4 regions of the Peribacillus sp. NPDC101480 genome follow, and region 3 is predicted to be linked to each of the others. Evidence: riboswitches for the same ligand, from Rfam matches in the RefSeq annotation. Region 3 holds a riboswitch; each other region holds the start of a gene.
What was found. Region 3 has a riboswitch for S-adenosylmethionine ahead of ACQKMF_RS22265 (methionine biosynthesis PLP-dependent protein). Riboswitches for the same ligand answer to the same signal wherever they lie in the genome.
Positions count from the first base shown of each region.

Region 1: another riboswitch for S-adenosylmethionine. It lies ahead of ACQKMF_RS09055 (Na+/H+ antiporter NhaC family protein); the one in region 3 lies ahead of ACQKMF_RS22265 (methionine biosynthesis PLP-dependent protein).
Region 2: another riboswitch for S-adenosylmethionine. It lies ahead of mtnK (S-methyl-5-thioribose kinase); the one in region 3 lies ahead of ACQKMF_RS22265 (methionine biosynthesis PLP-dependent protein).
Region 4: another riboswitch for S-adenosylmethionine. It lies ahead of ACQKMF_RS14105 (5-methyltetrahydropteroyltriglutamate--homocysteine S-methyltransferase); the one in region 3 lies ahead of ACQKMF_RS22265 (methionine biosynthesis PLP-dependent protein).

Region 1 covers NZ_JBNNSB010000002.1:298,497-303,250, forward strand. The annotation lists gene ACQKMF_RS09045 (chromate transporter) at 1-311, shown strand, start outside; gene ACQKMF_RS09050 (chromate transporter) at 360-905, shown strand; gene ACQKMF_RS09055 (Na+/H+ antiporter NhaC family protein) at 1,248-2,555, opposite strand; SAM riboswitch class I at 2,746-2,853, opposite strand; gene ACQKMF_RS09060 (SOS response-associated peptidase) at 3,133-3,804, opposite strand; gene ACQKMF_RS09065 (hypothetical protein) at 3,865-4,020, opposite strand; gene hutG (formimidoylglutamase) at 4,302-4,754, opposite strand, start outside.
Region 2 covers NZ_JBNNSB010000001.1:1,452,481-1,457,234, reverse strand. The annotation lists gene ACQKMF_RS07260 (pyridoxal phosphate-dependent aminotransferase) at 1-735, opposite strand, end outside; gene ACQKMF_RS07255 (carbon-nitrogen family hydrolase) at 836-1,618, shown strand; SAM riboswitch class I at 1,690-1,843, shown strand; gene mtnK (S-methyl-5-thioribose kinase) at 1,922-3,124, shown strand; gene mtnA (S-methyl-5-thioribose-1-phosphate isomerase) at 3,139-4,185, shown strand; gene ACQKMF_RS07240 (LCP family protein) at 4,277-4,754, opposite strand, start outside.
Region 3 covers NZ_JBNNSB010000007.1:295,549-300,302, reverse strand. The annotation lists gene ACQKMF_RS22275 (hypothetical protein) at 1-37, opposite strand, end outside; gene fumC (class II fumarate hydratase) at 143-1,525, opposite strand; SAM riboswitch class I at 1,854-1,967, shown strand; gene ACQKMF_RS22265 (methionine biosynthesis PLP-dependent protein) at 2,054-3,166, shown strand; gene metC (cystathionine beta-lyase) at 3,163-4,344, shown strand; gene ACQKMF_RS22255 (type B 50S ribosomal protein L31) at 4,457-4,705, opposite strand.
Region 4 covers NZ_JBNNSB010000003.1:576,642-581,395, reverse strand. The annotation lists gene ACQKMF_RS14120 (ABC transporter ATP-binding protein) at 1-58, opposite strand, end outside; gene ACQKMF_RS14115 (ABC transporter substrate-binding protein) at 159-1,169, opposite strand; gene ACQKMF_RS14110 (formylglycine-generating enzyme family protein) at 1,184-2,128, opposite strand; SAM riboswitch class I at 2,545-2,646, shown strand; gene ACQKMF_RS14105 (5-methyltetrahydropteroyltriglutamate--homocysteine S-methyltransferase) at 2,730-3,833, shown strand; gene ACQKMF_RS14100 (LysR family transcriptional regulator) at 3,887-4,754, opposite strand, start outside.

The DNA.
Region 1 (4,754 bases), on a different contig from region 3:
TCATTCATGATAACCCGAAGATAGAATCCGCATTCATATCGATCAGAGCTTCCATAGTAGCCATCATCGCCTATGCGGCTATCAAGATAGGAAAAACGGCTGTTGTAGACAAAACAACTTTCTGCATTTTAATAGTAGGAATTCCAGTCCTTTTCTTTCTGCACCCTGTGATGGTTATATTAGCAGGAGCTTTAGCTGGTATTGTGACCATCTCCATTAAGAGAAAATTAGGTTACGATGTCAAGTTGGACAGAAAAGATATAGGAAATGAAGAAAATGATTTCGAACCTTTCATGGGTGCTGGCATATAGGTATATCAAAAAAGGATCTAACTAATTTTCAAGAAAGTGTGTGATGGAATGATGGAATTGTGGGAGTTGTTTAGCACCTTCTTTATTATCGGCTTTGTATCGTTTGGAGGCGGATACGCCATGATTCCCGTAATAGAATCGGAAGTCTCAAAGCATGGATGGATGACGACGCAGCAATTTACTGATATCATCGCGATTTCCGGTATGTCCCCAGGACCTGTCACTGCCAATAGTGCCATTCTTGTTGGCTATTCTACTGCTGGATTTGCAGGGGCCATATCATCTGCTTTCGGAATCTTGCTTCCTGCTATTATATTCGTAACCGTTATAGCCACCTTCTTCAGCAAATTGAATCATTACCCAGTTATTCAATCCATGTTCTATGGACTAAGACCCATTGTCACTAGTTTAATCCTCTTTGCAGCAATCAGCTTTGCACTTTCCAATAATATGATAGCGCTGAACTTTTCTTGGCATGCGATAAGCTTATTACTCGTTTTTGGATTATCGTTATTTGCCCTAATGAAATTACGCTGGCACCCAGCCTATGTAATTATCCTTTCCGGTTTAGTTGGTGTTGTCCTCTATTCATGACAGGTGTCGCACACACAACCATCATTAATTTGGACCGGAATTAATCAGAAAAATTGAAGAATGATTGATACTATATAAATGGGAGAAAACTTGATAATTTTTATGTATTTACCATACAAAAAACACCCTGTATCCAATGATTCAGGGTGTTCAGACTGTAGACAAACTCGATGAAATTTTAGGGGTTTGTACAATTTGAACGTTGATTTCCCCTCCAGGCACTCGCTTTCCGCGGGCGGTCCGGGAGCCTCCTCGGCGCCTTTGCGCCTGCGGGGTCTCCCCTGGACTCGCTTTTCCCGCAGGAGTATCGCAAACCCGCTCCAATCAACTTTGTTTTAACTTTTAGTTCTTCGATCCATCATTTCCCGGCTGAAACCGTGGAAAACCAATCAAGATGGCAAGGAAGCCACAAAATCCAATTAGTATTGGGTAATATGAATACTGCAAGATGCTTACCGGAGAAATCTTTGCTACCCCTGCTGCAACAAGCAGTTGTGCTCCATATGGTATCAACCCTTGGATACAACATGCAAATATGTCAAGCAAGCTCGCTGATTTACGCGGATCAATCCCATACTTTTCAGCGATATTTTTGGCAAGTGGCCCGGCAATGATAATCGAAATCGTGTTATTTGCCGTTGAAAGGTTTGTCAAACCAACAAGCCCTGCAATACTGAATTCCGCCCCTTTTTTTGATTTGCTATTTCGGGTCACTAGGTGGAGTAGATAATCGATGCCACCATTATGTTTGATAACAGCTACCATACCTGCAATTAAAATGGCAAGGAAGGAGATTTCATACATTCCCGCCATTCCTTCTCCAACTTTTTGAATGACACCCAACGGTTTATAACTTCCATCAGCCAAGCCGATAATTCCGGCAAATACGATTCCGATGGAAAGGACCAGGAACACATTGACTCCTGCCAATGCAGTGATCAATACGCAAAGATATGGAAGAATCTTCACCCAATTATAAGAATGTTGGGAGATGTCAGCTTGTTCACCCATTGTTAAAATTCCAAGGATTGCACATGTGATGATGGCCGCAGGTAAAACGATGAAAAAATTCACTTTAAACTTATCCTTCATTTTCGTTCCCTGTGTTCGAACCGCAGCGATTGTCGTATCTGATATGAAGGAAAGGTTATCCCCAAACATCGCACCGCCAATAACGGCCGCCATTGAAAAGGCAAGCGAAATATCGGTTTGCTCACTAATTCCGACCCCAATAGGTGCTAGTGCAACAATCGTTCCCATGCTTGTCCCCATGGATAAAGAAATAAAACAAGCAATAATGAATATCCCTACCATTAATAGATTTTGCGGAAAAACAGCTAAGGCAAGATTCACTGTTGATTCAACTGCCCCCATGCCATTGGCAACTTCGGCGAAAGCGCCGGCTAAAAGGAAAATGATAACCATTAACATAATATTGGCGTCCCCGGCACCTTTACAGAAGATATCAACCTTATGATTTAATGTCTCTTTCCGATTCATTGCCAATGCAGCTGCCGAAGCAATTGAAATCGCTACAATCACCGGAAATGAATAAAAATCTTTGGTGATGATTCCGGACCCTATAAATAAAATTAAAAATACGACAAATGGGATCAATGCCCATGGATTCCCTTTATTGTTTGCGCTCATGATGTACACCTCTTTTTATTTTTCCCGTGACATGTGTCACAGCTCTTATTCTATTAACAGCTTTCGCAAATAACTCCAATTTGAACCTACCTGATTATCCAGTCTTGGAGATATAGCAAAAAAACTGGCATAAAAAAGACCCCTTCTATTTAACAACAAGAAGAGGTCTTTTAATTTATAAAAAACACCCTCCTTATCTTTCAGGCAAAAATCAGCCTGCTGGATTTGGCACAGCACTCCATTTAAGTCCGCTGCCGAGACATCTTCGGGCCAGTCCCTCCGTCTCTCTTGATAAGAAGATTACATTATATAATTTATCAAATATTACGATGCCTTCCAGAAAAGTACCACACTGGAAACTTGCTGAAACCATCTGAGTTTGTGAAAGTGACATCGAAAGTCGTTTTGAAAAGCAAATATAACAGTACAGCATTTTGTCTATTTTCGCAAGGGTTAATTTTAAAGTATTTTACATGCACTCCTTACTATTTATAAAGAAATCTTGACATGTGCGGTTAATCAGTTTTTTTTCATTTATCGGGACGGAATTCATATAAAAAAGAGGTCTTATGACCTCTCAGCAAATTTGTTGTATTAGGTTAGATGAATTATTTTTGGTCGAATTCACATCAGTCGATACCTCAAAGGCTTCCATCTGTTCCGAATCGAATGACTTTAAATACTGCTGCAGATATGCAGGATCATTATTTGTTGGACTCAACCATTCTTTTTCATCTTCTGGTTTAAGGATGACAGGCATACGATCATGAATGCTGGTCATTAGCTCATTAGGAACGGTTGTTATAACGGAGCATGAATAGACGCTGATGCCTTCAGGAGATTTCCAGGATTCCCAGATACCCGCCATTCCAAATGGAGCATGATTCTTCAGTTTTATTCGCATCGGTATTTTTCTTTCCGGTGTCTTCTTCCATTCATAAAAAGAGTCAGCGATTATCAAGCATCTCTTCTTCTTATACGCATTCCTGAAGCTTGCTTTCTCAGCAATGGTTTCCGCTCTGGCATTGATCATTTTGTAGCCCACTTTTTCGTCTTTTGCCCAGAAAGGAATGAGTCCCCACCGAAGATATCCAAGTCGATTCCTTGCCCCGTCATTAATGACGGAGAGAACGGATTGGGAGGGAGCAATATTGTAGCTGAATTGGTATTCCCCATCAAACGATCCCTGAATATCAAACCGATCTTTTATTTCTTCAATGTCAGTGAAAAGGGTAAAACGTCCACACATACTATCGCCTACCGTATTAGAATTTATTACAGTGTAACAAATCGAACGGACAGGCACAAATCAGCGTTCTAAAATCCTGATGTCGGTAAATGGTTGATTAAATAATTCGCTGGAAATCAAAAGAGTTCCAAGGACTTCTCTTTCATCTTCAGCTTTAATGATTTCCGACAAGATCAAGGTACTGCCATTCCTGACCGTCACTTTATATTCATTCATAAAAAATCCCCCCTAGATGGTTGTTATTATAAACCAAAAACCCACAAGTATCAGTAGTGAACTTTGCAGAGCCATGGTTAATCCTATAACGGGGAGTCAAGCAATGGCCCCGATCATTAACGCGTGTAAAGGGGGCGTAAAAAAGACTGTCCATGAATGATTCACGGACAGCCTGGGTGCTGCCAAAGGACTTAGTTTCAACACTTATAATTGAGCATGGAGATAACATTGAGGAAAGCTGGAAGGACCAAATTGGAATTGCCCTCTTCCATATCCATTCATTATTTAAAATGCAGCAAAACTTCATTTATTAAATGTGCTGCCAATGTTACGGTTTTATTATTTTCGTCCAACGAAGGATTCACTTCCGAAATGTCAAAGGAGAGGATTTTTTCATTCGATACGATATGCCTAATAATCGCACGTACCAATTTCGGATTCAGTCCAAACGGCGATGGAGCACTCACCCCAGGTGCATATGCTGAATCAATGACGTCCGTACATAATGTAAGCATAATGTAGTCATTTTTATTAACGAATTCATTTATCCGCCGCTTTGTTTCATCCATTTCGTTCAATGACAAATCTTCTTCCAATATGTAGTCTACCTTACTCCTCTCAGCGGTTTCAAAAAGTGCCTTTGTATTCCCCTGCTTCTGAATTCCGACACATAAATATCCACAACTTTGGTCTTCGTCCAAAATCTGCTTAAACATCGTTCCTGATGAACTTTC
Region 2 (4,754 bases), on a different contig from region 3:
CATATTGTATGTTTTCGATAGTGTGTATATTTCTATTCCTATTTCCTTCGCTCCCTCTGACTGGAGAAAGCTTATCGGTTTTTTTCCGTCGAATCCTATCGCCCCATAAGCGAAGTCGTGGACCACACAAATTGAATGCTCTTTTGCAGTAGAGACGGTCTCATCAAAGAAACTTTCAGTTGCAGAAGCACCTGTGGGATTGTTCGGATAGTTCAAGAACATCATTTTGGCTTTATCAAGTACTTGTTTATGTATGTCACTGTATTTTGGAAGAAAATCATTTTCTTCTGTCAAGGGCATGAATTCGGTCTTTGCCTGGGCTAAAACAACACCGGAAAGATAATCCGGATAGCCGGGATCCGGAACAAGGATCGTATCACCCGGATTCAATAAACACTGCGGCAGTTCGACAAGGCCTGCCTTTCCCCCGAAGAGAATCGCCACTTCACTTTTCGGATCCAGCTTGACACCGAATTCACGTTCATAAAAGACGGCAGCAGCATCTTTTAAATATTGATGCCCCCGGAATGGCGAATATTTATGATTAACCGTTTTTTCAGCAGCAGACTGCAAGCTTTTCACGATATGGTCTGGTGTCGGCTGATCAGGGTTTCCCTGGCCTAAATTAATGACATCATGTCCTTGCTCCGTAATGGCATTGACTTTTGCTACTAGTGAGGCAAAAAATTGCTTGGGTAGGTCCTGAAGCTGTCTGGATTTTTCGAATTGCACCATTTATACACCTTCTCTGAAATTTCTTGAAATTCTAGACACAAATAATATATGTTTATCATAGTCTTGTAAAGCATTTTTTACATGTGGGGGGTTTTAAACGATGAAGTGGAAAATAGCTTGTATTCAAATGGATATAGCATTCGGGCAACCGGATATCAATTTTCAGGTTGCGGAACAATGGTTTGAAAAAGCAGCACGGTCAGAACCCGATATCGTCATTTTACCAGAGCTTTGGACAACCGGATACGACTTAAGCAGGTTAAATGAGATTGCTGATCAAGAGGCGGAAAAAACGATTGAATTTCTTAAAACACAGGCAAGGAAACACGAGATTCACATCGTAGGCGGTTCCATTGCGAAAAAAACGGGCAAGGGAATCTATAACACCATGATCATCATCGATAAACAGGGAAATCTCATAAAAGAATATGATAAGCTTCACTTATTTCAGTTAATGGATGAACATCATTTCCTGAAGCCAGGAGAAAAGGATGGTTTATTTACTCTTGATGAAAAAATATGTGCTGGTTTCATTTGTTATGACATCCGTTTCCCTGAATGGCAGCGAGCCCATACCGCTAAAGGCGCCGAAGTTCTATTCGTTACGGCTGAATGGCCAAAGCCGAGACTCGATCACTGGAGAGCCTTATTGATTAGCCGTGCCATCGAGAACCAAGCCTATGTAGTAGCCGTTAATCGCTCAGGCTCTGACGTCAATAATATATTTGCCGGTCATTCGTTGATTATTGATCCTTGGGGAAATATCATAAGTGAAGCCGGAGAAGGAAACGAACTCCTGACAGGCACCTTGGACTTCAATAAAGTTACGGAAGCACGTAACAAAATACCTGTATTCGAAGATCGCCGTCCTGATTTTTATTAAATTACCCATTGACAAACTATTTAAAAAGTTGATATTATTTTCCCGAAGATTAAAATTTCAGAAAACATTTACTCTTATCAAGAGCAGGCTGAGGGATAAAGGCCCTATGAAGCCCAGCAACCGACTGTAATACCATTGTGAAATGGGGCGGATTCACCGCCGGATTATAAAATCCACAGAGCACGGTGCTAATTCCACCAGAATTCATATTCTGGAAGATAAGAGGTCCGAAGCCAAAACTTCTGCCTCTTTCTATATGAAAGAGGCTTTTTTATTCTTATTTTGAATCCGGAGGGGAAAAGAATGACTCAAAACCATTCAAATTTTAAGAGATTGACAAACGAAACAGCTATAACCCTTGCAAAAAAACTTGGGTTGGTCAATGCGGATGCAAGTTTAACATGTAAAGAAATCGGCGATGGAAACTTAAATTATGTTTTTCATATTACAGACACAGTCACAAATAAAGGAATTATCATTAAACAAGCGGTTCCTTATGCCAAGGTACTTGGCGAAGGTTGGCCGCTGACATTGAAAAGAGCTGCAATTGAAGCGAATGCGCTGATTCATTTCAGAAGTTATTGCCCAGAATTCGTACCGCAAGTCTATTATTCTGATGAAAAGCTTGCCATCACGGTCATGGAGGATTTATCGCACTTGAAAATCGTTAGAACAGGATTGATCGAAGGCGATTCATATCCATTGCTTTCACAGCATATTGGTGAATATGTTGCGAAAACGGCATTTTATACATCCGATTATCATTTAGAACCCTCTGCCAAAAAGGAAGTTGCCCGACATTTCACGAATCCCGAACTCTGCAAAATCACTGAGGTCTTCATTTTCACAGATCCATTTTTTGAGGAACTCCCGGGAGATTTCGAGGTGGAATTGACTGATGCCGCCAAAAATATATGGAATGATAAAGCAGTGATCCTCGAGGTCGCTAAGCTGAAACAAAGCTTTGAAACCGAGCAGGAAGCCTTGCTTCATGGAGATTTACATACTGGAAGTATATTTGCAAGTGAAACTGAAACAAAGGTTATTGATCCAGAATTCGCTTTTTATGGTCCAGTTGGTTTTGACCTTGGTCAATACACCGCCAACCTTCTCTTTCAGGCAGTCACACGTAATAGCGTTGGAAAGGAAGAGATTTTCACACACCTTAATGAATTTTGGAATGCCTTTGAAGAAACTTATTCCGAATTATGGGAAGTCCAAAATAAAAGCCCATTTCGTCACGTGAAAGGTTATCTGCCTTATTTACTGACAAAATTCAAAAAAGATGCATTCGGCTTTGCCGGCTGTGAACTGATTCGGCGAACCATCGGACTTTCCCATGTTGCCGATTTAAATGTCATTGAAGATAAAGAAACAAGGATCGCTGCCAAAACGGCTACATTGGAAATTGGTGCTTTTTTAATTAAAAAACGGGAAGAATTGGATGTTCCAGCTGTCATTGAAGCCTTGAAGCAACGTACACTGCCATCTTATTCAACCATTTAAAAGGAGACCTGCACATGACAACACATGCACCATTACCTTATTCGGTACAATGGGCTGATACCCATATTACATTATTAAATCAACAAGCCCTTCCTTCCATAACAGAATTCATTGAACTTCATTCTGTTGATGATGTGTATGACAGCATTTTGACATTAAAAGTTCGCGGTGCCCCAGCAATTGGACTGACGGCAGCATTTGGTGTTGCACTTGGTGCGAAACAGGAAACAACCGCTGAATTAGCCGAATTCAAGAAAAATGTATCAAGGCATATTGAAAAACTCGCATCATCACGGCCAACTGCTGTCAACCTTTTTTGGGCGTTAAGGAGGATGGAAAATACTCTGGAAGCTGCGCAAAGCATTTCAACTGCCAAGGAAGCACTTGTATCGGAGGCTAAAGCCATCTTTGCTGAAGATGTAGAAATGTGCAGGAAAATCGGGGAACATGGTTTATCCTTATTCACTAGAGGAGATTCCATTCTAACGCATTGCAACGCTGGGGGAATTGCCACGGCTCGGTATGGCACAGCCTTGGCTCCCTTCCACCTGGCAAAGGAAAAGGACTTTCCGCTAAAAGTGTATGCATGTGAAACCAGGCCTGTCCTGCAAGGGGCGCGTTTGACTGCTTGGGAATTGATGCAAGCGGGGGTTGATGTCACATTAATTTCTGATAATATGGCTGCCCATACGATTCATCAGAAAGGAATAAATGGAATCATCGTCGGTGCCGACAGAATTGCGGCTAATGGAGATACAGCCAATAAAATCGGGACATTGGGATTGGCGATATTAGCCAAGCACTTTGGTATCCCTTTTTACGTGGCCGCTCCATCAACCACATTCGACCTCACTCTCGAGTCCGGCACTTCCATCCCGATCGAAGAAAGGAATGAAGCGGAAATCACCTTCATTCAAGGTGTTAGGATCGCTCCTGAAAACGTGAAAACTTTCAATCCAGCCTTTGATGTTACACCGAATCATCTAATTACAAGCATCATTACCGAAAATGGCATCATAACCCCGGATTTCATTAAAAACATTCCGCTTTTTGTTAAATGATCCAGGTTGCTTTATTGATGATAAAAAACGAGAAGGGTTACTTATCCCTCTCGTTTTTGTGATTATTCTTGCGAGGTCCATAATACAATTTTTATTTTTTTGAAAAGAATTCTTGAAGTGCCTTCTTATTTTTAGTGTAGTCCATTTCCAAAACGGCTCCGGACTGGGGATATATTTCATCTTTAAAGCTTCCTTCCACTGGAACCCTTAAGGTTTCGACGGTGTCCGGTGTATGGAAGACGGCTTTTGGCCCCATTTCCATTATTGTTTTCAGTCCAATATCCGTATCCAAGTACGAGAGTCCTTGTTCGATTATACTAGGAAGGGCTGCCATCCCTTCGAAGGACGAGATTTGATTTATAAAGGCTGTTTTTAATTGAACCATTACTTCTTGTTGTCGCTCAACCCTTCCAAAATCACTTTCATCGTCATGTCTAAAACGGACATATTTCAATATTTCCTCGCCATGTAAAACATTTTTACCGACGCTTGCTTGAATGCTCATATCATCAATGATTTCCTGGTCCACATTCACCGCTACCCCCTCAGGTGCAAGTAAATCGACCATC
Region 3 (4,754 bases):
TTTTTCTCAGACCGTTGCAAAGCGGGCATATAGACATTGTTTTTCCTCCTGTTCCCGATACTTATGATTTCAGTATTTGTAGATTCCATTATTTTAACACATGGAAACACCCTCCCTAATACCAGAGGGAGGGCACTACTAATTATTTATTAACCATGTTAGCAGGATCGACCCATGCTTTGAATTCATCTTCCGTCAGGAACTCCAATTTCAACGCCGCTTCTTTTAACGTAGAGTTGTCCTTGAATGCCGTTTTGGCAATCTTGGCTGCTTTTTCATAACCGATATGCGGGTTCAATGCTGTTACCAACATAAGGGAACGTTCTACATTTTCTTTGATTTTATCTTCATTTGCAGTGATGCCCACCGCACAATTGTCGTTGAATGAATGAATGCCTTCCGTCAATAATTTGACCGTCTGCAGGAAGTTATAGATGATGACTGGTTTGAATACATTCAATTCAAAGTTACCTTGACTTGCTGCAAAGCCAATTGTAGCATCGTTACCAACGATTTGTGTTGCAATCATGGTAAGCGCTTCACTTTGTGTTGGATTGACTTTACCTGGCATGATGGAGCTGCCCGGTTCGTTTTCCGGAATGGCTATTTCGCCGATTCCGCTTCTTGGTCCACTTGCAAGCCATCTGACATCGTTCGCAATTTTCATTAAATCCGCCGCCAATGCTTTCAAAGCACCGTGTGCGTAGACTATTTCGTTATGGCTAGTCAATGCATGGAACTTATTATCAGATGTGACAAAAGGGTATCCTGTATCTGCTGCAATTTGTTTGGCAGAGAGTCCCGGGAATTCTTTTTTTGTATTGATTCCGGTTCCTACAGCCGTTCCGCCTAGAGCAAGGTTCAATAATTTTTGGCTGCTTTCTTCAATCATCGCTAGATCCTTATCGAGCATCGCTTTCCAACCGGAAATTTCTTGTCCTAATGTTAATGGTGTAGCATCTTGAAGATGTGTCCGGCCAATTTTCACGACATCCCAAAATTCTTTTTCTTTTGTATCGAATGTATCACGAAGGGCTTTGATGGCAGGCACCAATTTTTCAGCGACTTCCATAAAGGCTGCAATATGCATGGCGGTCGGGAAAGTATCATTTGAGCTTTGCGCCTTGTTAACATCATCATTCGGGTGAAGGGTTTCAGATTCACCATTTTCTTTTAACCATTCATTCCCTTTGTTAGCGACCACTTCGTTCACGTTCATATTACTTTGCGTGCCGCTTCCCGTTTGCCAAACTACAAGCGGGAAATGTTCATCAAGCGTACCTTCAAGGATTTCCCCGCAAATCTTGACGATGGCATTCTTTTTAACTTCGGAAAGATCACCAAGATCATAGTTCACCTTTGCCGCAGCTTGTTTAACGTATGCAAATGCACGAACTAATTCAATCGGCATTTTTTCGTTACCTATTTTGAAATTGTTACGGCTTCTCTCAGTTTGTGCTCCCCAATATTTATCAGCAGGAACTTTCACTTCACCCATCGTATCTCGTTCGATTCTGTATTCCATGTGTTCTCCTCCTATGTTTGCACTATTCATTGAAGACCTTTTGCATATGAAATGAATAATGTCGGATTATTCTTTCTCTCCATACATTGTACAAACTTTATTATTTTAAAGCAAAAATATCCCGCTGACCCTTTCCATTTTTTCTGAAAAATCCAAGTTCCCTTCATGTTTATATGAAAATTCAATTATTCTTTTTAGACACATAAAGTGTAGACACCACTAGGCTCCAATTGACCTGATCATGAACATCAAAGCATTATCACTCCCAAAATGTCCTTGACAGTATTTTGTATATATAGTAAATTCAAAAGAAATTGAATAATCTAAACTCTTATCGAGAGAGGTAGAGGGAATGGCCCGATGACACCTCAGCAACCTTCATTTGTTTCAAACCAATGAAAAGGTGCTAATTCCACAAGTTTGTGAACTTGGAAGATAAGAAGAATGACTCGTCCCTACTTAATCAAAGTCTTCTTCTTAAAGAAGACTTTTTTTTATTTTATATAACTCAAAGGAGCAGTGAAAACCATGTACAAATCTGAAACATATCTTGCTCAATTAGGAAATCGCAGCGAAACGGCGACAGGAACAGTCAATCCGCCGGTATACTTTTCAACAGCTTTTCGTCACGAAGGAATTGGCCAATCGACGGGATTCGACTACACAAGGACTGGTAACCCTACACGCCAGCTATTGGAGCGATCCATCGCCGATCTGGAAAAAGGAGACCAAGGTTATGCCTGCAGTTCAGGAATGGCCGCCATCTCCACTATTCTCGCCCTTTTTAAATCCGGGGATGCATGGATTGTCAGCGAAGATCTTTATGGCGGTACATATCGTCTGTTAGAACAAGGTTTTAAAAAATGGGGATTGCAGTGTGACTATGTAAACACTTGTTGTTTGGAGGATATCGAAAAAGCAATCACTCCTCACACGAAAGCCATCTTCATCGAAACTCCCACTAACCCCCTTATGCAGCAAACGGACATTAGCGCCGTTGCAGCATTGGCTAAACGATATAATTTATTGTTAATCGTTGATAACACTTTTTACACGCCTCTTATTCAACAACCCATCGTGCTTGGAGCGGATATTGTGATTCATAGTGCAACCAAGTATCTCGGTGGTCATAATGATGTGCTCGCGGGACTGATCGTTGCTAGCGGCGCTGAATTATGTGATGCACTTGCCTTCCATCATAATGGTACTGGAGCTGTCTTGAGCCCATTTGATTCTTGGCTGTTGATGCGCGGAATGAAAACCCTGGCATTGCGGATGGAGCGTCATGAAAAGAATGCCAAGATACTTGTAGATTACTTATCGGAGCATGATTGTGTCACTGATGTATTGTATCCCGGCAGAGGCGGCATGATTTCTTTCCGCATCATTGATGAAGCGGCGGTCAACCCATTTTTACAATCGCTCTCATTAATTTCCTTTGCAGAAAGCCTTGGAGGGGTTGAAAGCTTCATCACCTATCCTGCCACACAAACACATGCCGATATACCGCTTGAAGTCAGAACGGCAAATGGGGTTTGTAATCGCCTGCTTCGCTTCTCCGTTGGCATCGAGGATAGCGATGATTTGATTGGCGACCTGCAGCAAGCATTCGCACATGTAAAAAGGGAGGCACTACGATGACAGGTCATGATTTTAGCTTTGAAACGAAATTACTTCATAATCAACATAAATTCGATCCGGCAACTGGCGGTGTGAGCGTCCCCATTCAGCATGCATCGACGTTCCATCAATCGGATATCGATCAATTCGGCAAATATGACTACAGCAGAAGCGGAAACCCAACTCGCGAGGCACTTGAAGATATCATTGCCGATTTAGAGGAAGGCACTCACGGCTTTGCCTTTTCATCAGGTATGGCTGCCATTTCAACAGCCTTCCTGCTATTGTCGGCCGGAGACCATATCGTCATTTCCGAAGATGTGTATGGCGGAACGTTCAGGATGGTCACAAGCGTATTGACCCGTTTCAATATTGAGCATACCTTCGTTGACATGACGGACCTTGAAAGCGTCAAAGCGGCCGTTCAGCCAAATACCAGGGCCATATACATTGAAACGCCTTCAAATCCGTTACTTAAAGTGACCGATATTCAAGCTGTATGTGATATCGCAAAAAAAGCCGGTGCCTTAAGTTTTGTTGATAATACATTCTTGACGCCCGCATTGCAAAAACCGCTGAATCTTGGCGCTGATGTTGTCCTTCATAGCGCGACGAAGTTTTTATCCGGACATAGTGATGTGGTAGCTGGGCTTGCGGTCGTGAAAGATCCGGAATTGGCGGCAAGACTCGGTTCGCTCCAAAACTCATTTGGAGCGGTCCTTGGTGTCCAAGATGCCTGGCTTGTAATGAGAGGTTTAAAAACCTTGTCAGTTAGAATGGAACATTCACAAAAAGGGGCAGAAAAGATTGCAGCCTACTTAAAAGATCAGCCCTTGGTGAAAAAAGTGTATTATCCCGGCCTAGCCGATCATCCACAGCACGCCATCCAGAAAGGCCAGTCACTTGGAGCAGGGGCGGTCCTATCTTTTGAATTGGAAAGTGAGGAAATCTTCCGTTCCTTCGTGAACACTGTCGAGCTCCCTGTATTTGCCGTAAGCCTGGGAGCGGTCGAATCCATATTATCCTACCCGGCCAAAATGTCCCATGCTGCCATGCCTGATGATGAAAGGGAAAAGCGGGGCATCACGAACAGCTTGCTCCGCCTCTCTGTCGGACTTGAAAATCCGGACGATTTAATCAAGGACTTCGATGCGGCCCTCGTCAATATTGCCAAAGGGGAAGCAATTGCTGCAAAATGAATAAAAGATGGGTGCCTCATAAATTATGGGCACCTTTTTTCCTTGCATCATTATTAACTCTTTTTCTTCCCAGTCATAAAAAAAGGCCATCGATTTCCCGATGGCCTGACTCTCAATTCTTCATATTATATTTATCCAGGAAGCGATCCACCCGTCCGCCTTTTTCAGCAAACTTCTGCTTTCCTGTATAATAAGGGTGCGTATCCGAGCTGATTTCCACTTTTAATAATGGATATGTTTGTCCGTCCTCCCAAACGATCGTTTCATTGGACGTCTTCGTGGAGCCTGTCAAAAATTTATACCCACTGTTGGTATCCATGAATACCACTTGTTGATAATCGGGATGAATTTCTTGTTTCACTATTATCACCTCATCGTCAGTATAGGTATATCTTAAACGTAATGATTAC
Region 4 (4,754 bases), on a different contig from region 3:
AATCGGAAATTGAAATCGCAATAGGTGACTTCATTACTTCGTCAATTACTGTACTCATATCACTTCACTCCTTTTAATTGACAGAAAAAACTTTGATGCAGCACATCCTGAACCATGTCATAAACGAGAATATCAACGACAGATATGGCTGCATTTTTCTAGTAAGTGACGGATTCAGGCAATGCTTTTTTTAATGGCTCAAGAGCTAATTTTTCTTTCAATTCATACGAATCTTGTAATATTCCTTTTTCTTCAAGCCATACTCTCATATCCTCGAGGTGAACGGCATCTTCCTTTGTAAATCCTAAAACATAATTTGTTCTTTCTAGATCCTTAAGTGCATCTTCTTCTGGTATTTTCAGCTGTTCGAATGCCAGTTTTGCAGTTTCCCCTTTATGGCCATCCACATAGTCAACTCCTTCAGATAAGGCTTTCAATGCATGTTCAAGAGATTTTGGATTTTTTTCAACAAATGATCTTTTTGCAAGAAGATAGCTATCAATCGTCACTCCTGCACCAACCAAATTATCAAGTTGATTTACTTCATCAATTTCCTTAAATGTATCTGTAAGTGCACCACTAACCCAAACAGCATCAATATCGCCTTTTTTCATTCCAATAATCGCTTCGTCAGGCGTACTGTATGGAACATATGTGATATCTTTTTCATTGATTTTATTAGCTTCTAAGTATTTAGCCCACACATATTCATAGACAGTTCCTTTTGAAACTCCTAACTTTTTCCCTTTTAAATCACTTGCCGATTCAATATCCCCTTTAACAAGTAGCTGGGTTTCCTTGGAGGAATCCTCTTTCCCTCTTGTCAGTGTTCCTAAAATCACCATATCCCCTTTACCTAACGAGTTTAACAAGGCGTAATCTGCAGCTATTCCAGTATCAGCTTGTTCTGTTAATACAGCATTAACCGTGTCAATTCCCATGGCAAAATTGGTAAGCTTTGCTTCTACGCCGTAATTTGAGAAGTATCCCTGTATCTCTGCCGCCCTGAATTGAAGTGAACCACCTGCTGCAGTATCAATAGCCATCCTTATAACGTCACTGTTAGGTGCACCAGCATCTTCTGAAGGAGATGAGGAACATCCAGCGATAAATAAAATGTTTAACATCGAAATAACAACCAATAAAGACCTCAAATTTTTCATGTTCATATCCCCTATGGCACTTATTTTTTTAAGTTGGCAACACATCTAAAACCCATATGCCCTGTAGAGCTGTCAATCATATTATAAGTACGGGCTGAAATCCTATAACGATTACAATATGATCGATGGCATAGATAGGATCCGCCTTTTATCAGTTTTGCAAAAGGATCGGGATCGAGGACTTCACTTCCATGTTGAATTGAAAATGTATCCTCGCACCATTCCCACACATTCCCCGACATGTTATAAAGGCCAAAATCATTCGGTTCAAAGGTATCAACAGGAGCCGTTCCTAAAAATCCGTCTTCTACCAAATTTTCGTTTGGAAAATTGCCTTGCCAAATATTACAGTGATGCTTTCCCCCTTGGTGCAACTCATCCCCCCAAGGATATTTACGATTTACCACTCCACTGGCAGCAGCATATTCCCATTCCGCTTCTGTCGGAAGTCTTTTTCCAGCCCATCTACAAAACGCTTTGGCATCATTCCATGACACATGGACGACCGGGTGGTGAAAGCGATTCACGATTGAGGAATCCGTCCCTTCCGGATGCTTCCAGCAAGCATTTCGAACAGCTATCCACCAAGGTGTTTTTTCGGCTGCCCCCACCATATCCCGTTCCATTCGTTTGTTGACAAACAAGTTAAAAACAAAAGACCATCCATATTTCTCCGCATCTGTTACATAACCGGTATCCTTTATAAAACAATAGAATTGTTCATTTGTTACGGCGTATCGGTCCATGTAAAAGGACTCAATCTTTACTGTTCGTGGTGGATATTCACCATCTTCTCTTGAACTATCTTCATCACTTGATCCTAGTAAAAATTCACCTGCTTGTATCAAAGACATATTATAGAAATCGTTTTTCTTTGTCGGGATCGAATCAAGGTCAGTTTCAATTGAAAGAAAATTCCGTCTTTTTAATACAGTACAGCATGATTTCATATTTGTTGTTTTCATGTTTCCACTCTCCAATGAATCTTCTCCTAGGCACTGCTTATGCCTGTATTATCACAATTTTTTCCGAACAAAAAAGGACACAGAAATGTTGTAATGAACAACAATTCAGTATCCTTTGGTTGACCAATTGGATAATCCAATTTTATTCTCTTTTCTTTATGCAATTTAACAATAAAACATAAATACTCATTAATCAAGTAGGTTTAATTATTTTATTTATTTTTTTCAGTCTTCCCTACTAATCGTTGTTTTAAAAAACCACGTCTAAACCTGATCTAAAAAGTGGTATAAAAAGCCGAATACAGAAAATGATCATGCCAGGAACCGAGTAATAAACGGTATATTCGAAATATTCAACCTCCAACTCTTGACCTTTATAAAAACTACCTGTATAGTCATAGTTAATTTAATAGACACTCTTATCCAGAGAGGTGGAGGGACTGGCCCTTTGATGCCTCAGCAACAGACTATTCATGTACTGTGCTAATTCCAGAAGTTTAAAAACTTGAAGATAAGAAGAGTATATAGCTTTGTTGCCAACACCTCTTCTTATTTTTTAAGAAGAGGTTTTTTATTTTTAAAAGGAAAGAAGGAATGCAACATGTCAATCACATTAACGAAAGCACCATTTAGGGCCGATCACGTCGGAAGTTTATTAAGACCGGAACGTTTACATATTGCCAGAAAGCAATTTAGGGAGGGTACCCTTTCAGCAGAGCGGCTTCGTGAAATTGAAACCGAAGAAATCAATCGGATTGTCGATAAACAAATTGAAGTTGGATTGGAGGCTGTTACGGACGGCGAGTTCAGACGAACATGGTGGCACTTTGACTTCCTCGAACAATTAAATGGCATCGAGGGATATGTGACTGAAAAAGGTCTCACATTCGATGGTGTGGAAACAGAGAGATATAACGTTCGCAATACCGGGAAGGTTTCATTCAATCCTGAACATCCCTTCATTAGTGATTTCATTGAATTGAACAAAATCGTGAACGGACGTGCCGTTGCTAAGCAAACCATTCCCAGTCCGAATCAGTTATTTGCTGCAGGTATTCATAATGAAGACATCTACCCTGATATTGAAGATTATGCAAATGATATCATCAAGGCGTATCAGCATGCTTTGAAAGCCTTTTATGAAGCAGGTGTGCGTTATCTTCAATTGGATGATGTATATATTGCCAGACTTTCAGCTCCAGATTTCCAGTTCAAAGATGGAAAATATACGAGGGAACAGTTAATTGATCTTGCACTTCGTGTCATTAATGGAGCATTGGAAGGCAAACCAGAAGACCTTGTCGTCACTACCCACCTATGTCGCGGAAACTATCAGTCGACTTGGGCGTTTGAAGGAAGCTATGCCCGTATCGCTCCAACTTTATTGGCAAAAGAAAAAGTGGATGGATTCTTCTTGGAATATGATGATCAACGCTCAGGGGATTTCAAACCATTGGAATACATTCCAAATGGCGGTGCACAGGTTGTACTGGGGGTCGTCACTTCAAAAAATGGGGAAATCGAAGACAAGGAAGCTGTTAAGGCACGCATTAAAGAAGCCTCGCACTTCGTTCCTCTCGAACAATTATGCTTAAGCCCTCAATGCGGCTTCTCCTCCACCCATCACGGCAACAAGCTAACCGAAGAACAGCAATGGGAAAAGCTGAAATTCGTCGTTGATGTAGCAAAAGAAGTGTGGGAATGATTCATCTTTAAATGTAACGTAAAAGCTAGGCATTAGGCAGGCCTAGCTTTTCTTCAAAACAGCTCAATAAAATGTTTTGCCGTTTTGGAAAGATAACGATCTTGTCTAAAAACCAAAGCTATATTCGATTGAATTGAAGAATCGATAATATCCAACACTTTCACTCCTTTTATAATATGAGGTGAAACAGCTGATTTCGGAACAATACTCGCCCCAACTCCAGCTGAAACCAGAGAGAGCAGAACATTTACATCATGGCATTCGCATAAAATATTTGGCTGTATTTCCCGTTTTTTAAATTCCTCGATAATTTCTTCGTAAATCCCTTGTCCTTTTTCCCTATGCACTAAAAGCAATGGGATATTTTCAATATCCTTTAAATGAACCCTACTCTTTGAAGTGAAACTGTCCCAAACCTCAGGTACAACAAAAACATTCGGCACTTGTCCTATGTTCAAAATGGAAAGACCCTTCATCTCGACAGGTAAATGAACAATGGCAAGTTCAATATCCTGATTCTCCAAATAATTACTTATTTCATATGGATCTCCTGCGAATATTTTAAAGGAAACGGAAGGATATTTTTTCTTAAAATCATTAATTTTATCAGGTAAATAAGACATATAGGCAAGTACGGAACCTACTGAAAGGGTACCTTTAATTCCCTCACCCGTTTCCTTCACTTCGAGCAAGGAGTCCTCGAAATATTGCAGCATATTCTTAGCCTTCTCGTAAAGTACCCTCCCAGCTTCGGTCAATTCCATACTTTTACCGTTCCTTTTTCGCTCAAGTAAAGTAGTCCCTAATTCTTCTTCCATAAGGCGGAGCTGCTGGCTTAATGGCGGCTGTGACATATTCAATTTTTTTGCTGCACGGGAAACCTGGCCTTCTTCTGCAAGAATAAGAAAATATCGTAATTGT